DNA from 4 places in the Marichromatium purpuratum 984 genome. Region 1 is predicted to be linked to each of the others. Evidence: predicted binding sites of a transcription regulator. Region 1 holds the regulator's gene; each other region holds the start of a gene.
What was found. The regulator sigma-54, encoded in region 1, starts transcription at its own class of promoters, with help from an activator protein. The targets are predictions, from matches to a motif close to TGGCANGNTNCNTGCTT.
Positions count from the first base shown of each region.

Region 2: MARPU_RS00475 (TorF family putative porin) is a predicted target of sigma-54. The motif match lies at 2,512-2,528, and genes of this name have one in related genera.
Region 3: MARPU_RS08940 (ammonium transporter) is a predicted target of sigma-54. The motif match lies at 2,564-2,580, and genes of this name have one in related genera.
Region 4: MARPU_RS02495 (PEP-CTERM sorting domain-containing protein) is a predicted target of sigma-54. The motif match lies at 2,841-2,857, and genes of this name have one in related genera.

Region 1 is NZ_CP007031.1:362,972-367,508, forward strand. It holds gene hprK (HPr(Ser) kinase/phosphatase) at 11-979, opposite strand; gene MARPU_RS01660 (PTS sugar transporter subunit IIA) at 999-1,457, opposite strand; gene hpf (ribosome hibernation-promoting factor, HPF/YfiA family) at 1,746-2,093, opposite strand; gene MARPU_RS01670 (RNA polymerase factor sigma-54) at 2,129-3,601, opposite strand; gene lptB (LPS export ABC transporter ATP-binding protein) at 3,783-4,508, opposite strand; gene lptA (lipopolysaccharide transport periplasmic protein LptA) at 4,522-4,537, opposite strand, start outside.
Region 2 is NZ_CP007031.1:97,789-102,325, reverse strand. It holds gene MARPU_RS00490 (ATP-binding cassette domain-containing protein) at 1-351, opposite strand, end outside; gene MARPU_RS00485 (YifB family Mg chelatase-like AAA ATPase) at 414-1,934, opposite strand; gene ubiK (ubiquinone biosynthesis accessory factor UbiK) at 1,953-2,219, opposite strand; gene MARPU_RS00475 (TorF family putative porin) at 2,636-3,358, shown strand; gene MARPU_RS00470 (P-II family nitrogen regulator) at 3,432-3,770, shown strand; gene MARPU_RS00465 (ammonium transporter) at 3,806-4,537, shown strand, end outside.
Region 3 is NZ_CP007031.1:2,026,138-2,030,674, reverse strand. It holds gene MARPU_RS08950 (PqiC family protein) at 1-590, shown strand, start outside; gene MARPU_RS08945 (methyl-accepting chemotaxis protein) at 578-2,254, opposite strand; gene MARPU_RS08940 (ammonium transporter) at 2,624-3,829, shown strand; gene MARPU_RS08935 (DUF3050 domain-containing protein) at 3,792-4,537, opposite strand, start outside.
Region 4 is NZ_CP007031.1:538,507-543,043, reverse strand. It holds gene MARPU_RS02505 (diguanylate cyclase) at 1-1,894, opposite strand, end outside; gene mobA (molybdenum cofactor guanylyltransferase MobA) at 2,028-2,666, shown strand; gene MARPU_RS02495 (PEP-CTERM sorting domain-containing protein) at 3,007-3,921, shown strand; gene MARPU_RS02490 (Hsp20 family protein) at 4,214-4,537, shown strand, end outside.

The sequences.
Region 1 (4,537 bases):
GGGAGCGGTGCTAGGGTCTGGATCCGGGGCCGGGCGGGTCGGGGCGGTCGAGACGGATCGCCCGCGCCTGCCGGTCGATGAAGTCGACGCCGGCGTCGTAGCCACGGATACGTAGGATCTGGTGGCGCACTGCCGCTTCCACCAGGATGGCCAGGTTGCGTCCCGGCGCCACCGGCATGGTGATGGTCGGGATCGCGACCCCGAGCACGTCGGTCGCCGAGAGGCTGCCGGTGAGCCGGTCGAGACCGGCGATCTGTTGTTGATCGAGGGGTTGCAGGTCGATGATCAGGTTCAGCGTCTTGCTGCGCTGGACCGCGCCCTCGCCGAACATCGCGCGGATGTTGAGGATACCCAGCCCGCGCACCTCGAGGAAGTCCCGCAGGGTCTCCGGGCAGGTGCCCTCGATGGTCTCCGGGGCGATGCGCGCGAAACGCGGTGCGTCGTCGGCGATGAGCCGATGACCCCGGGTGATCAGGTCGAGCGCCAGCTCACTCTTGCCCACCGCCGGATCGCCGATCAGCAATACCCCCATCCCCAGCACCTCGATGAAGACGCCGTGCAGGGTCTGACGCTCGGCCAGGGCGTGGGTGAGGAAGTAGCGCAGGTGGTTGATCAGCTCCTCGTCGCCGAGCGACGAGCCGAGCAGCGGGGTGTCGTGCTCGGCGGCGAAGGCGAAGAAGGCGGGGTGCGGCTCGAGGCCGTCGGCGAACAGGATTGCTGCCGGCTGCTCGGCGAAGAGTTGTTCGAGGGTTTCCTCGAAGGCGGTGCGGCCCAGTGCCTGGAGGTAGCGCTGTTCGGCGCGGCCGATCACCTGCAGACAGTTGGGGTGGATGCAGTTGAGCGAGCCGATCAGCGACTCGCGCGAGCGTGCACGCTCGGGCCGGCGCAGCGGGGAGCCTTGCTCGGGCTCGCCGTTGAGCCAGCGCAGCTGCAGCCGCGGGCCGGTCTGTTCGAGGAGTGACTGGAGGCTGTCGAGCATGGCCCAGGCCGGCGTGGCGCTAGCGCGCCTCGTTCGTCTCGATCAGTTGCAACACGGTCGCCGCCGAGCGGGCTTCGCGCAGCGCGGCGCGGGTGGTCGGGTCACTGAACATGCCGGCGAGCCGGGCGAGCAGCTGGAGGTGTTCCTCGGTGGCGCTCTCCGGGACCAGCAGGGCGAAGGCGAGATCGACCGGCTCGCCGTCGATCGCGTCATAGTCGACCCCGGTGCTGGTGCTGACGAAGGCCCCAAGCACCTCGTTGATCTCCTTGATGCGGGCGTGCGGCAGCGCCACACCGTGACCGAGTCCGGTGCTGCCGAGTCGCTCGCGCTCGAGCAGACGCTCGAAGACGAGTTCGGTGTTGAGACGGGGGTGGTCGTTGGCCAGCAGCTCGGCGAGCGTCTCGAGCAGCCGCTTCTTGCTGGCGATCTCGGCACCGCAGCTGACTCGGGCCTCGCTGATCAGGTCTGGACTGAACATCGGTCAAGGCTCCTGGTGGTCGCAGGGACAGGGGCGCTGGGCGGCGACGGTGTCCGGTGTCCATACCGGCGGGTGATCGGGGCGCGTGGTCGTGGTCATGGGGTCTGGGTGTCCTTCGAGTCGTCGGAGCCGGCAGGTGTCGATATCGGCTCGGATCTCAGGGTCTCAATGCAAAACACCCCGAACGGCGCGGTCACGGATCCGTTCGAGGTGTCGGTGCGTCGGTCCGGCGGGTGTCGGGTGTCCCCGACGCCCCGCCGACGCATGGGCCATCAGGCCGTTGCCGGGCTATTCGGTATCGGCCTCGACGTCGGCCTCGGCATCGGCCGCCTTCGGGCCGGGTGCGCTGCGATAGTCGTTCTTCTTCTCCTTGTGGCGCAGGATCTGGCGATCGAGCTTGTCGGTCAGGCCGTCGATCGCGGCATACATGTCTTCATGCACGGAGTCGGCGAAGAGCTTCCCACCATTGATGTGTAGCGTCGCCTCGGCCTTCTGGTCGAGCTTTTCCACACTGAGAATGACGTGGGCATTGGTGACGTGGTCGAAGTGACGCGCCAGGCGTGCGAATTTGCTGTCGACGTAGTCGCGCAGTGCCTCGGTGATGTCGACGTGATGACCCGTCAGATTGATTTGCATCATTGGACTCCTTACAGGGGTTCCAAACAGCCTGCTCATGCCAGGCGTTTGCGCTCGTTCGAGGCTGGAATACCCATGGCCTCGCGGTACTTGGCGACGGTTCGACGCGCGACCTGGATGCCGCGATCGGCCAGTTCGGCCGCGATCTTGCTGTCGCTCAAGGGTTTTCTGGCGGGTTCGGCGGCGATCAGCTTACGAATGAGCGCGCGGATCGCCGTTGATGAACACTCCCCACCAGAAGTGGTGCTGACGTGGGACGAGAAGAAGTACTTGAACTCCAGGGTGCCCCTCGGCGTATGCATGTATTTCTGCGTGGTGACCCGGGAGACGGTCGACTCGTGCAGCTCGAGCGCCTCGGCGACGTCGCGCAGCACCATCGGCCGCATCGCCTCCTCGCCGTGCTCGAAGAACGCCTGCTGCATCTCCACGATCTTGGCGCCCACCCGCAGCACGGTGTCGTTACGGCTCGCCAGGCTCTTGATGAACCAGCGCGCCTCCTGCAGGTGGTTGCGCATGGTGACGCTGTCGCTGCTGGTGTCGGCGCGCCGGATCAGTCTGGCGTAGTCCGCGTTCACCCTCAGTTTGGGTGTGGATTCCGGGTTGAGTTCCACCGACCAGCGACCATTCTGTCTGCGCACGAAGATGTCGGGTACAACGTACTCCGGGGGCTCCTGCGCGATCAAGTCGCCGGGGTGCGGGTTGAGCTGGCAGATCAGCGTGAGTGCACCACGAATCTCGGGCTCGGTCTGCTTGAAGCGGCGCATCAGCGCGGCGATGTCCTTGCGCGGCAGGTGCTCGAAGCCGTCGCGACAGATCGCCAGCGCGAGGTCGCGCTGCGGGGTCTCGGCGGGGAGCTGACGCAGCTGGATCTGCAGGCACTCGGCGAGATCGCGGGCGCCGACCCCCGGGGGATCGAACGACTGCACCCGGTGCACCATGGTGGCGATCTCCTCGAGACTGATCTGATCGTCGCCGATGGTGGCCAGCAGCTCGTCGAGATCGGCCCGAAGATAGCCGCGCGCGTCGATGGCGTCGATCACCGCCTCGGCGATCATCTCGTCGCGCTCGCTCAGTCGGATGAGGTTGAGCTGCCAGATGAGGTGATCGTGCAGGGTCTGGGGGCGGCTCTGGTGGAGGAAGGGGTCGAAGTCGGCGTTCTCGGCGCTGCCCTGGATGCTCGGCGGTAGATAGCCGTCGTAGACATCGGCCCACTGGGTGTCGACCGGGAGCTCATCGGGGATCTCGTTGGTCTCGCCCTGGAGCTCACGCTCGGCGCTGCCCTGCTCATCGCTGGGCGGAGACTCGTGTGCGCCATTGCCACTGTCCTCACCGTTGGCGGCGAAGCGGTCGGCCTCCTCGGCCTCCTCGAGCATCAGGTTGGAGTCCAGCGCCTCCTGGATCTCCTTCTGCAGCTCGAGCGTCGACAGCTGCAGGAGGCGAATCGCCTGCTGCAGCTGGGGCGTCATCGTCAGGTGTTGGCCGAGGCGAAGCTGGATGGTTTGCTTCATGGATCGCCGATGCGTCTTGCGTCTGTCTCTATGCCGGGTCGATGACCGTCCTATGACGATTATAGGTCGGGTGGCAACAAAGGTGCCTGAGTCACGTCAAGCGCGTCCCCTGCCGGGACGCGATGGTCTTCATCTTACCCCCAATATGTAGCAGCGGGGCGCGGATGCTGCTGCCTACATGCTACATGGCGAAGTCGGCACCGAGATAGACGTCGCGTACCTGCTGGTTGGCGAGCAGCTCGTCGGGGCGACCGGCGGCGATCACCTCGCCATTACTGATGATGTAGCCGCGATCGCAGATGTCGAGCGTCTCGCGCACGTTGTGATCGGTGATCAACACGCCGATGCCGCGCTCGCGCAGGTGCGAGACGATCGCCTTGATGTCGCCCACGGCGATCGGGTCGACGCCGGCGAAGGGCTCGTCGAGCAGCATCACCTTGGGGTCGACGGCCAGCGCGCGGGCGATCTCGAGACGCCGACGCTCGCCGCCGGAGAGGCTGAGTGCCAGCGACTCGCCGATATGGGCGATGCCGAGCTCCTCGAGCAGCTGCTCGCAACGCTGCTCGCGCTGCTCGCGGTCGAGGTCGCCGCGGGTCTCGAGGATCGCGAGGATGTTGTCGCGCGCGCTGAGCTTGCGAAACACCGAGGGCTCCTGCGCCAGATAGCTCAGTCCGGCGCGCGCGCGCGCATGCATTGGCATCAGCGTGATGTCGTGCTCGTCGAGGGTGATGCGCCCCTGGTCAGCCGGGATCAGCCCGACGATGAGATAGAAGCAGGTGGTCTTGCCGGCGCCGTTGGGGCCGAGCAGCCCGACCACCTCGCCGGCCTCGACCTCGACGCTCACTCCCCGCAGGACCTCGCGGCTGCGATAACGTTTCTTGAGCTGTTCGGCGCGCAGTACGCTCATCCGTCGACCCCTGTCATGACTCCTCCTCG
Region 2 (4,537 bases), 270 kb from region 1:
TAGTCGACCCAGCCACTCGGCGTGACGCAGCCCGTCGCCGTCGGCCTCGGCGCGGGCCAGCTCGCGCTCGATCTCGCGCAACTCGCGGTCACCGTCGAGGACGAATTCGATCGCCGCGCGCTCGGTGTCCGGGGTGTGCTGGGCGACATGGGCGATCACCCAGTCGGGCGGCAGCGAGACGGCGCCGGCATCGGCGCCAAGTTCGCCGAGCAACAGCGCGAACAGGCTCGACTTGCCACAGCCGTTGGCGCCGACCAGTCCCACCCGCTGGCCGGGATAGACGGTGACGTCGGCGCCCTCCAGCAGCAGGTTGGGGCCACGGCGCAGGCTGAGCTCTTGAAGTTGCAGCATGATGATCCGGTATCGGTTGCGAACACTGTGGTGCGCGGGCGAGAGGCCCGCGCGATGCGTCTTCAGGGCCGCTCGGCGGCGCGGTCGAGACGGCGATAGCCGATCGCCTCGCCGAGATGGGCCGGGGCGATCCGCGGCGCGCCCTCCAGGTCGGCGATGGTGCGCGCGACCTTGAGCACCCGGTGATAAGCGCGCGCCGAGAGCCCCAGTCTGGCCATCGCCTGCTCCATCATCCGTACCCCCGCGGCCTCGAGCGCGCAGTCGCGCTCGAGGCCAGCGGTATCGAGCGCGGCGTTGGCGCACCCGGCGCGGTGCTGCTGGCGCTCACGCGCCGCGCACACCCGCGCGCGCACCGTCGCCGAGTCCTCGGCCTGCGGGGCCGAGGGCGCGAGCAACGCGCCGAGTTCGACCCGCGGCACCTCGAGCTGCAGGTCGATGCGATCGATCAGCGGCCCCGAGATCCGCGCGCGATAGCGCGCGACCTGCTCGCGACTGCAGTGACAGCGTCCACCGGGGTCGCCGAGATAACCGCAGGGGCAGGGGTTCATCGCCGCCACCAGCTGGAAACGCGCCGGGAAGCGTGCCTGACGCGCCGCCCGCGAGATGTCGATATGACCCGACTCCAGCGGCTCGCGCAGCACCTCCAGCACCCGCCGGTCAAACTCCGGCAGCTCGTCGAGGAACAGCACCCCGTGATGCGCCAGCGAGATCTCGCCCGGACGCGGGTTGCCCCCACCGCCGACCAGGGCCACCGCCGAGGCGGTGTGATGCGGGGCGCGGAACGGTCGCTCGCGCCAGCGCACCGGATCGAACGGCGTGCTGGCGCTCACCGAGCGGATCGCCGCGCTCTCCAGCGCCTCGTCCTCGCTCAACGGCGGCAACAACCCCGGCAGCCGGCTCGCCAGCATCGACTTGCCGCTGCCCGGCGGGCCGATCAGCAGCAGGCTGTGGCCGCCGGCGGCGGCGACCTCAAGCGCCCGCTTGGCCTGCGCCTGACCGCGCACCTCGCGGAGATCGGCGCCAGTCGGCGCGGTGACGATCTCGCCCCCCTGCGGGTGCGGCCTCAGCGCACGCACCCCGGCGAGATGCTCACAGACCTCGCCGAGATGCTCGGCCGGGAGCAGCTCGAGCCCGCCGACCAGCGCCGCCTCCTCGGCATTGGCGCGCGGCAGGATCAGGGTGCGTCCAGCCGCGCGCGCGGCCAGCGCCGCGGGGATCACCCCGGTGACCGGGCGCAGCGCGCCGGAGAGCGCCAGCTCGCCGAGACACTCGCAGTCATCGAGCCCGGCGGCACCGAGCTGTCCCGAGGCACCGAGGATACCGAGCGCGATCGGCAGGTCGAAGCGCCCGCCTTCCTTGGGCAGGTCGGCGGGAGCGAGATTGATGGTCAGGCGACCGTCGGGGAAGCGGAAGCGGGCATTGAGCAGCGCTCCGCGTACCCGCTCCTTGCTCTCGCGCACCGCAGCCTCGGGCAACCCCACCAACGACAACGCCGGCAGTCCCGAGGAGAGATGGACCTCGACGGTGACCGCCGGGGCCGAGATGCCCACGCAGGCGCGGCTGTGCAGGGTGCAGAGCGCCAACGCCGGATCGCGACCGGGTCAGTCGGCGTTCGACCGACGCGCGCCGAGCGCCTGCTCGAGCGCCGCGACCTGGGCCTCGAGCGCCATCACCTTCTCACGGGTACGCGCGAGTACCGCCGACTGCACGTCGAACTCCTCGCGGGTCACCAGATCGAGCCTGGAGAGCCCGGATTCGAGCGAGGCCTTGACGTTGCGATTGATGTCTTCCTGCAACATCTGCAGGCCTTTGGGCATGTTCGCGGCGAACCGCTGGGCCAGGTCGTCGAGTTGCTTGGGATCTAGCATGATCGATTCCTTCGGCGCGAACACACCGGTCCGCGCGCGCTGTGGGTGGGGTTGGACGAGGCCGCCGACCGCTTCGCGGGACGACGACAAGAACCGCGCAGAGGCGCCCTTGGGCCCACATTATAGGTGTGTCGCACGGTGCCGTCTGCGCCGATCGACGGTGCTGTGCCGCCTTCTTTTGGTGCGCTAATCTGACCGCCGACACCCAACCGGCACCAATCCGGTGCACTCTTCTGTTGCCACTTTGGCACATGATGCCGAAAAGCGTCTCCAACACGCCTCAAACGGCAACTGGCACGCGATGTGCTGATGTCCACTGAACGTTTTCGCGTCCCCGGCTCGACCCAACAGCCGACTGCGGCGCACATGGACGGCAACCGCCACGACCCAACGCAAGCAAACAGAGGTATCAGTCAATGCAGCAAGCACGCATCGGCGCCATCCTGACCGCCACCGCACTGAGCGCGGCGCTCATGCCCTGGCAGGGCGCGAGTGCCGAGGGCCCGCACTCGGTGAGCGCCAACATCGGCGTGGTCAGCAACTACATCTGGCGCGGCCAGAGCCAGACCGATGACCAGGCCGCCGTCCAGGGCGGACTCGACTACGCCCACGAGAGCGGCTTCTACGCCGGCACCTGGGCCTCCAACGTCGACTTCGGCGACAACACCAGCTACGAGCTCGACGCCTATCTCGGCTTTGCCGGCAACATCACCGACGAACTCGGCTACGACCTCGGTGCCGTCTACTACGCCTACCCCGACGGTCGCGACAGCGACTTCGCCGAACTCGCCGCCAGCCTCAGCTACCGCTGGCTCACCGCCGGCATTGCCTACACCGTCTACGGTCAGGCCGACGGCGCTCCGGGGGTGAACAACGACGAGGCGCTCTACATCCAGGGCGATCTCTACTACCACGCCAGCCTCGACTTCACCCTGCCCTTCGACCTCGGCCTGACCGTCTACGGCGGCTACACCGACTTCGAGTACAACGACGGCGGCAACGACTACGGCCACTGGGGCGCCTCGATCAGCCGCGAGGCCGGCGACTTCGGCACCTTCAGCCTGAACTACGACCAGGTCGGTCGCGACACCTACGACGACGACCCCAAGGTCTGGGTGGGCTGGAACAAGGAGTTCTGAGCAACGCCACACGCGCTCGCCCCCAACCCCGGACCGGAGCAGGGATTCCGGTCCTCACAGGAGTTCATTCGCGATGAAACTTGTTGCAGCCGTCATCAAACCCTTCAAGCTCGACGACGTGCGCGAGGCGCTCGGCGACATCGGGGTCTCCGGCATCACCGTGATCGAGGTCAAGGGCTTCGGTCGCCAGAAGGGCCACACCGAACTCTACCGCGGCGCCGAATACGTGGTCGACTTCCTCCCCAAGATCAAGCTCGAGATCGCCGTCGACGACGGCATGGTCGACAAGGTGGTCGAGGCGATCAGCACCGCCGCCCGCACCGGCAAGATCGGCGACGGCAAGATCTTCGTGTTCGACCTCGACCAGGTCACCCGTATCCGCACCGGCGAGACCGGTCCGGACGCGCTTTGAGCCAGGCAGTGCTAGGAGATGTAACGGTGAATCCGATGCGACATTCGACGACCCTGCGCGCGCCCCTGCTGGTCGCGCTGCTGCTCTCGCCCCTGCTCGCCTGGGGCCAGGACGACGCCGCGCTAAGCGCCGGCGACACCGCCTGGATGCTGACTGCCACCGCGCTGGTGCTGTTCATGACCCTGCCCGGCCTGTCGCTGTTCTACGCCGGTCTGGTGCGTGCCAAGAACGTGCTCTCGGTGCTGATGCAGTGCTTCGCCATCGCCTGTCTGATGAGTCTCTTGTGGGCCGTCTACGGCTACAGCCTGGCGTTCACCGACGGCGGTGCCAACAACGCCTGGATCGGCGGCCTCGAGCGGCTGTTCCTCGCCGGACTGCAGGTCGACACCCTCTCCGGGAGCATCCCCGAGTCGCTGTTCATGACCTTCCAGATGACCTTCGCCATCATCACCCCGGCGCTGATGGTCGGCGCCTTCGCCGAACGCATGAAGTTCTCGGCGATGCTGATCTTCATGGCACTGTGGCTGACCCTGGTCTACATCCCCATCGCCCACTGGGTCTGGGGTGGCGGCTGGATCGGCGAGATGGGCGCGCTCGACTTCGCCGGCGGCACCGTGGTGCACATCAATGCCGGTATCGCCGCGCTGGTGGCCGCCATCGTGCTCGGCAAGCGCAAGGGCTACCCGACCACGGCGATGCCGCCGCACAACCTCGGGCTGACGGTGATGGGCGCGGCGATGCTGTGGGTCGGCTGGTTCGGCTTCAAC
Region 3 (4,537 bases), 1.7 Mb from region 1:
TGGTGGCGGCGGTGAGTGCGGGGTGCGCCAGCTCGCCGCCGGCACGGTTCTATGCGCTGAGTGCGGTGGCGGTGGCACCCCCCGAGGCGCGCGCCCCGGGGCTCGCCGTCGGGGTCGGGCCGCTGATGCTGCCGGAGTATCTCGATCGCGCCCAGCTCGTCACCCGCGAGTCGGGCAACCGGCTGCGTATCGACGAGTTCGAGCGCTGGGGCGGCTCGCTGCGCGACGACTTCCTGCGGGTGTGGAGCGAGAACCTGGCGCGCGCGCTCGGTAGCGAGCGGGTACGGCTGCTCGAGGGCGAGCTGCGCTATGGGGTCGATCTGCGGGTCGGCGCCGAGCTGCTCGCCTTCGAGGGGGACGACGACGGCAGCGCTCGGCTCAAGGTGCGCTGGGTGGTGCGCGACGGCGCGGGTCGGCGCACCCTGCTGGTGCGCGAGAGCGACGATCGTCAGCCGGTAGCCGCGCCCGGCGACAGCCGTGCCCTGGTCGCCGCCCTCGATCAGTTGCTCGCGCGCTTCAGTGCCGAGGTCGCCGTCGCGCTCGCGGCGCTGCCGCCGATCCCGCCCGAGACCGCCGATCAGGCGCGGTAGCCGATGCGAAAACCGCCCCAGTGGCGTCCGCGCACGTACACCGGCGCGGAGATGTCGTGCATGATCTCGCCGGTGTCGCGGCGGTAGGTCTGGATCAGGAAGGGCAGCTCGTGGGCGCCGCACTGGCGCCCGACCGGGTCCTCGAAGATGCGCTTGGTGCGGTTGTGCAGCAGGTCGTGATCGCGATCGCCGGTCAGCGGCTGGGAGAAGCGCTGGTTGTGGGTCGGCACATAGCCGGTGCGGTCGCAGCCGATGGCATAGGCGACGTGGGCGTTGGCCTTGAGGACCGGCTCCTGGAGCGGCGGGAAGAGCCGGTCGGTGAGCCGGTCGAAGTCGGTGCTGTATTTCTTCGGCTCGGTGTCGGGGATCGGCCGGTAGTCGCTCTCGAACAGGTTGCGTTCGCTGATCTCGCCACTGTCCACCGCGCGTTCGAGCTGGGCGCCGATCGCGCGCGCGAGCCGCTGCGCCAGCTCGGGCATCTGCTGATGGGTCCGGGTGGCCTGCTCGCCGGCGGCGCCGAGCCGGAAGACCTTGCTGATCTCGTGCAGATTGGTCGCCAGCCCCTCGAGCGCCTGGACCTCCCGCAGTGTCGCCGCAGCGCCCTCGGCGTTGCGTTCGGCCATCTCGCTGATCTCCTGCACATGGTGACTGACGCGCTGGGCCTCGTTGCCCTGCTGAGCGATCTCGGCGGCGATGCCGGCGATGCGCTCGAGGCTGCGTGCCGCGCCCTGGTCGATCCCGGTCAGCGCGCTGGCCGCCTGAGTGGCGAGATCGCTCCCGGACTGCGCCTGATCGCTGCCGGCGCCGATCGCCGCGACCGCCTCGCGGGTCTCGGTCTGGATGGTGGTGATCACCTCGCCGATCTCGGTGGTGGCCTTCGCGGTGCGCTCGGCGAGCTTGCGCACCTCGTCGGCGACCACCGCGAAGCCGCGTCCGGCCTCGCCGGCGCGCGCTGCCTCGATCGCGGCATTGAGCGCGAGCAGGTTGGTCTGGTCGGCGATCTCGCGAATGGTGCGCACGATCCCGCCGATCTCTTCGGAGCGTTCGCCGAGCGCGGCGATCAGTTGCGCCGAGCGTCCGACCGAGTCGGCGATGCGGGCGATCTCGGCGGCGGCCTCGGAGACGATGTGGCTGCCGTGTTGCGACAGCGTGCGCGCCTCCTCGGCGTCGCTGGCCGAGTCGCGGGCGTGTTCGGCCACCACTTCGACCCCGGCGCTCATCTCGCCGATGGTCTGAGCCATGCGCGCCGAGGCCTCGCCCTGTGCCGCCGAGTCGTCGGCCAGGGCGCGGGCGTTGGCGGCGAGGGTGTCGGCCGCTTCGGCGAGTCGCTGGGCGTCGTAGAGGACCTTGCCGATGATCCCCTGGAAGCTCTCGATCAGGGTGTTGTAGTGCCGGGCGCAGTGACCGGCGGGGCTGGTCGAGACCGTGGCGCGGCGGGCGAGGTCACCGTCGGCGCGGGTGCGCGCGAGCACATCGGCAAAGCCCCTGAGTTCGGCACCGAGGGTGCGTTCGAGGAGCAGCCAGGCGGTCGCGCCGAGCAGGAGCGCGAGCACCAGTTGTCCACCGAGGACGGTCATCGAAAGGGCGCCGCTCGCTAGCGCGAGCGCGCATCCACCAAGCCCGGACAGGACGCCCAGGGTCATGCCGATCATCCAGAATCGCATATCGAGTGGTCTCATGCTGCCGCGCTTGGTGCGCGGTCTTTCGTTGTGGTGGCATAGACGTCGCTCCTGCTCCGACGCCGCTCTCTAGAGGGCATTCTAGCGGTATCCGTGGATGCTTCGTGTACCCCTGTCGTCGCTTAAACACGAATGCCCCCTTAGAGTGCGAGGTTGGTCGCATTGCTCCATCGTGGTGCGATGCCGATTGGGGCATGGGTGTTCGACGGGGCGCTTGCACCGTGAGGGGGCGAGGCGTGATCGCTTGGTGCCTCAGCGGCTTAGGACGCTCGCCGATGCGCGGCACTTGGGTGTTGGTCTGGATCGTGCTTAATGGCCCCCCGCTGAATTGATCCAAGGGGTTTCCTCGACATGATGCAGCCTTCCCAGGCGGGCACGGATGTGCTCTTTCTACTCGTCGGTGCGGTGATGGTGCTGGCCATGCACGCCGGCTTCGCCTTTCTCGAGGTCGGGACCGTCCGTGCCAAGAACCAGGTCAATGCGCTGGCCAAGATCATGGCCGATTTCGCGGTCTCGACCATCGCCTATTTCTTCATCGGCTACAGCCTCGCCTATGGCATCGACTTCTTCAGCGGCGCCGAGGTGCTGCAGGAGAAGAACGGCTACGAGCTGATGCGCTTTTTCTTCCTGCTGACCTTCGCTGCGGCGATCCCGGCGATCGTCTCCGGCGGCATCGCCGAGCGCGCGCGCTTCTATCCGCAGCTGCTCGCCTCCTTTCTCGTCGTCGGCTTGCTCTATCCGAGCTTCGAGGGCGTGGTCTGGAATGGTGCACTCGGGGTGCAGGCGTGGCTCGAGACGCACCTCGGTGCGCCCTTCCACGACTTCGCCGGCTCCGTGGTGGTGCACGGTTTCGGCGGCTGGCTTGCCCTGGCTGCGGTGTTGCTGCTCGGCGCGCGTCAGGGGCGCTATCGCCGCGACGGCACCATGCTCGCGCACCCGCCGTCCTCGATCCCCTTCCTCTCGCTCGGCGCCTGGACCCTCACCGTCGGCTGGTTCGGCTTCAACGTGATGTCGGCGCAGAGCGTGGAGGCGGTGAGCGGGCTGGTGGCGGTCAACTCGCTGATGGCGATGGTCGGCGGCATCCTCGCGGCGCTGCTGGCCGGGCGCAAGGATCCGGGCTTTCTCCACAACGGGCCGCTCGCCGGGCTGGTGGCGGTGTGCGCCGGCTCCGACCTGATGCACCCGCTCGGCGCCCTGGCAACCGGCGCCGTGGCCGGGGCGATCTTCGTCTACACCTTCACCCTGGCGCAGAACCGCTGGCGCATCGACGACGTCCTCGGGGTGTGGCCGCTGCACGGGCTCTGCGGGCTCTGGGGCGGGCTTGCGGCGGGGATCTTCGGTCTGCCGCTGCTCGGTGGTCTGGGCGGGGTGAGCCTCGCCTCACAGGCCCTCGGCAGTCTCGCCGGGGCGCTGTTCGCCTTCGTCGGCGGTGCGCTGGTCTACGGCATGGCCAAGGGGCTGTTCGGCATCCGGCTGAGCGACGAGGAGGAGTCTCTCGGCGCCGACCTCAGCATCCACCGCATCACCGCGCAGCCTGACTACAATCGCGGCGAGGTCTGAGCGGCGGTGTCGCGCCGAGCGCCTCGTAGACCCCGTCCCAGAGACGGATACGGGCGCACAGCGCCTCCTCGGCGGCGGTCTCGGCCTCCTCGATGCGGCGCGGGTCGTCATCGCACAGCACCTCGAGCAGGCGCATCGACAGCGGGCCGTGGAAGTCGCTGTCGAGTTCGATGTGGCGTTGCAGGTAGGCGTGGAAGATCGGCGCCCGCTCCGGGGTGATCGCCATGTCCTCGAGCAGTCGGCGGAACAGCATCGGGATCAGCGTCTCGCGGCCATGGGCGAGGGCGGCGGCGGCCAGGTGCGGCTTGCCCTCGCGGATGAAGCCGAAGGTGGTCTCGGTGAAGTAGCGCGCCGGCAGCGGCACCAGCTCGGGGTCGTAGAGCAGCGCGTCGAGCGGCTCGCGGGCGAGTCGCGCGACGAAGCGGCGCGCGGGCTCGGGGTCGGCGCCGACCTCGGTCATGGCGCGGCAATAGAGTTCGAAGTGGCTGGCGTAGAGGGGCGTGGCGGCGCTGGCTTCGAGGACGTCGGACTCCTCCTCGAGGACCAGCTGGTTGATGAAGTAGCGCAGCGCTGGGTCGCCCTGTGGCCGCCACGGCAGGTCGGTCGGGGCGAGCTGACGCTGCAGGTACTTGATCAGCGACATGAAGTCCCACACCGAGTACACGTGGTGCTGCATGAAGATACGCAGCTGTCCGATGTCCTCGATGG
Region 4 (4,537 bases), 180 kb from region 1:
CGGCCAGCTCCTGTTGCAGCTCGCTGATCTCGTCGAGATTCTCGCGCAGACGCTGATTGGCCGTGCGCAGCGCCCGCTCCATCGCTCGCTGCACGCTGATGTCGCGCTTGATGGCGATGAAGCGCTCGATCTCGCCGCGCTCGTTGGCCACCGGGGAGATGGTCATCTCCTCTTCGTAGAGTTCGCCGTCACGACGACGGTTGATCAGCTCGCCACGCCACACCCGCCCGGCGAGGATGGTCTGCCACATCTCAGCATAGAATTCACTGTCGTGACGACCGCTCTTGAGCACCCGCGAATGCAACCGTCGCCCCGGCTCCAGTCGGTAGCCGGTCTGACGGGTGAAGGCCGGGTTGGCATAGAGCAGATAACCCTCGGCATCGGTGATGATGATGGCGTCGGCGGCGGCCTCGATCGCGGCGGCACGGATCCGCAGCTTAGCCTCCAGCGCCTTGCGCACGGTGATGTCGCGAGTGATCCCGAGCACCTTGGAGGGCCGACCTGAGCCATCGACCAGCAGCGAGGTCACCACCTCCGTCTGTACCGTGCCGCCGCCCTTGCACGGCTGCTCGATCTCGGTGAGGGCGAACAGCCCCTCGTGGTCCCCGGCGGCGACCCGCATCGCCCCCTCCAGCAGCTGCTGGCGCAGGCGTACCGCCGACTCGGTGGTGAGCGAGACATCGATCGGCCCGGCCATCACCTCCTCTGGACTGAAGCCACGCAGTCGCTGCACCGAGGGGCTGACATAGTCGAAACACCAGCGATCGAGATCGAGCATCCAGATCACATCGCCACTGTTCTCGGTGAGCAGGCGATGCAGTGCCTCGCTCTCGGCGAGTCGACGATGATCGCGCTCACGCTGCACGATCTCGCGACGCAGCCGCTGATTGAGACTATGCACGCGCCAGCTCAGCAGCCCCAGCAGCACGGCGATCAGCAGTGCCACGATCAGCGCCAGCACCACCCGTGGAGCGATCTCGACCGGCCCGGGGTCATAGACGAAACCGTCGAGCGAGACCGCCTCCGGCAGCATGCCGAGCCCGGCGTAGACCTCGGCGATATGGCGCCAGCGACCGGGATTGACGTGCCCGATCTCGATCACCTCGGGCTGGATCAACCGTCGGGTCTCGACCGCCTCGAAGCGGTAGAACGCGGCCTCGAGTCCCTGGGTGTTGTAGTCGGCCAGGATCAGTGCGATCGCCTGCTCGGGATCGCGCAACGCCGCCTTCCAGCCGGCCAGGCTGGCAGCGACGAAATCACGCACCAGGGTGGGATGATCGCGCAGCAGTGCCTTGCTGGTGAACAACATGTCACCATAGAGATCGATACCATGATCGCGCGCCGAGAACATCCGCGGAGTGACCCCGGCCCGGCGCAGCCAATAGGGCTCGGTGGTGGAATAGGCCGCGATCGCCCCGACCTCACCGGCGAGCAATGCCGCCACCCCGTCCCGGTAGTCGCGGATGGTGAGCGCATCGGTGGGAATCCCGACCTTCAGCAACAGTGCGCGAATCTCGGCGGCACCGCGATCGAGCATCACCTGTTCACCATCGAGCATTGCCAGATCGGCCGTCCCGTCCAGGGTCAGCAGCACATAGGGCGAGTGTTGGAAGATCGGCGCCAGGGCAACGACCGGCGCATACTGAGCGGCGAGCAGCAGATCACTCGCGGCAATCCCGAACTCGGCCTCGCCAGAAACCACGGCGGTGACCACGTCGGTCTCGGGACCACCCTCGCGAAAGCGCACCTCGATGCCGTGGTCACGATAGAATCCGAGGCGCTCGGCCATGTAATAGCCGGCGAACTGGAACTGATGGCGCCACTTCAGTTGCAACGTCACCGACGATTCGCGCGCCGGGGCTGGGGCCGGGGCGATCAGCAGCACGGCCACCATCAGGCCCGCTATCGGCAACCAGGGACTTCGAGGGCGATCCGCGGCTGATCGGCTGCTGGTCATGATCACCTCACGATTGTCGTCCGGAGCACCGACCACGGGACCGCCCACCAGACCACCGAGAGTCGACAGGATGCATCCACTCCACGCTCATGACGCAATCACCGGCGTCATTCTCGCCGGTGGGCGCGCCAGGCGCATGGACGGTATGGACAAGGGGTTGGTTGCGGTCGCCGGACGACCGCTGATCGAGTGGGTACTGGCGGCCCTGCGCCCCCAGGTCGACAACATACTGATCAGCGCCAATCGCAACCTCGCACGCTACTCAGACTACGGTTACCCGGTGATTCGCGATCCCCTACCCGACTACCCGGGACCGCTCGCTGGCATTCTCGGCGCACTGCGCGCGGCACCAACCGGCTGGATCCTCACCCTGCCCTGTGACGACCCCACCCCGCCTCGCGACCTGCTCGCGCGGCTACGCGCCGCGCTGAACGAACAGGGTGGCGTCATTGCCTGCGCGCATGACGGCGAACGCCCCCAACCACTGCATGCGTTGCTGCCAACCGCGCTGGCCCCCGACCTGGCGGACTACCTCGCCGACGGAGAACGTCGATTGTGGACATGGCTGACGCGGTATCGCCTTGCACACGCCTTCTACAATGCCTCCACCTGGCCCGATCTCAACCTCAATACCCCCGAGCAGCGCCGTCACGCCGAACTCAAGCTCTTGACCAGCAAAGACCTCGACTCGCCATCACCCCCCCTGTAACAACGCTCGACACCACCAACCTCAATCTATCCGCTTGATTTCACTACAACCCAGGCCGCCAATCCCGCCTCGTGTAACACGCAGGGCGTCGAGTTATTTGACACTTCCCTATCAATCTTAGACCGGTCACCTATAAGCAATTGATCCAAAACAAACATAACAAGCCATACCAAAAGGCACGGTTCCTGCTTCATCGACCATGACCCGCTGACGGATCCCCGGCCGAAACGCCTGTTGCAAGACCTGGATTCCAACGGATTCCAACGCGCGCAGCTGTCCAGCAGATCTCAGGGGTCGCGGAATCGATAAACAAAAGAAACGGAACATGGAGTAACGCACGATGCAGTACACACCCAAACTGCTGAGCCTCGCCTTGCTGGCCGGGCTTGGCATGAGCGGCCTGGCACAAGCCGGCAAGATCGCCGATGTCGCCATCATCATCGACGAGTCGGGTTCAATGGGGGGAGAACAGGCCTGGCTGCCAAGTGCCATCAGCTCGCTCGAGAATCAGCTCGTTACCCACGGCATCGGTGACGGCACCGACGGCAACAACCGCTATGCGCTGATCGGATTCGGCTCCCGTTACTCGGGACAGACCGGCGGGGTGGGCATCGATGACCAGGCGCGCGAGAACGATACCTGGATGTCGGCCGGCACCTTCGGCTCGGCCACCGGCAACCTGGTGGCCTCGGGCAGCAGGGAGGACGGCTATTCGGCCATCGACTACTTCCTCGACCATTACACACCACGCAAGGACGCCGCGCTCAACGTCATCCTGATCACCGACGAGGATCGCGACAACACCAACAACACGCTCGACTACAACAGCATCCTCGGCGACCTCAACAGTGTCGACGCCATGCTCAATGTCGTCGTCAATGCCGAGTTCGGCTCCCAGGGCATCGACGACCTGCTCGGTCTCGATAGTCAGGGTACCGGTTACCAGGCCGACGGTAACGGCGGCTTCACCACGCTTAGCGGCGCTTCGGCATCGAGCGGCGACGGCACCACCATCGCCGACTATGTCGATCTCGCGCTCGCCACCAAGGGCGCGGCCTGGGATCTCAACCAGCTGCGTGCCGGCGGCCTGATGGCCGACTCCTTCAGTACCGCCTTCGTCAACATCAAGGCCACCGAAATCCAGCAACAGGTCTCTACCCCGGCAACCGTCCCCCTGCCGGGAACCCTGCTGCTCGCAGCAGTGGGCGCACTCGGTCTGGTTGCAACCAGCAAGCGCCGCAATCCTCACCGCTGAGCCCGTCGCCGCGCGCCGCCCGCCCCGGGCAGTCCGGCGCGCGTCCCAGCAGCAGCCTCCCTCACCTTCCCTGACCTCCACACCCATCTTGCAACCCGCGCATCAGTCCCCAGCTAAGGGTGCCGAGGCCGAGCGATCGACTTGACATAAAAACCCCCCATCCCCCTCTTGACATCCCTTGTCGCCACCCCTAATTTACATAATGCGGGCGCTCATCAGAGGTCCGCAGACTGAAACCGGGCGGTTCCACGGAACGCTCGCTCCCATATTGCTCAATGAAGAGGATATGCACATGACGACCATCGACTTCTCCCCGCTGCTGCGTTCCATGATCGGCTTCGATCGCATGACCTCCGCGCTCGAGAACGCCTATCACACCGAGCCCGGCGGCTATCCCCCCTACAACATCGAGCGGCGCGGCGAGAACGACTACCGCATCACCATGGCGGTGGCCGGCTTCTCCGAGCAGGACCTCGGGCTCGAGGTCAAGGAGAACATCCTCACCGTCTCGGGCTCGCGACCGGAGCAGGCCGAGGAGCCCGGCGAGTATCTCTATCGCGGGATCGCCAACCGCAGCTTCGAGCGCAAGTTCCAGCTCGCCGAGTACGTCCGGGTG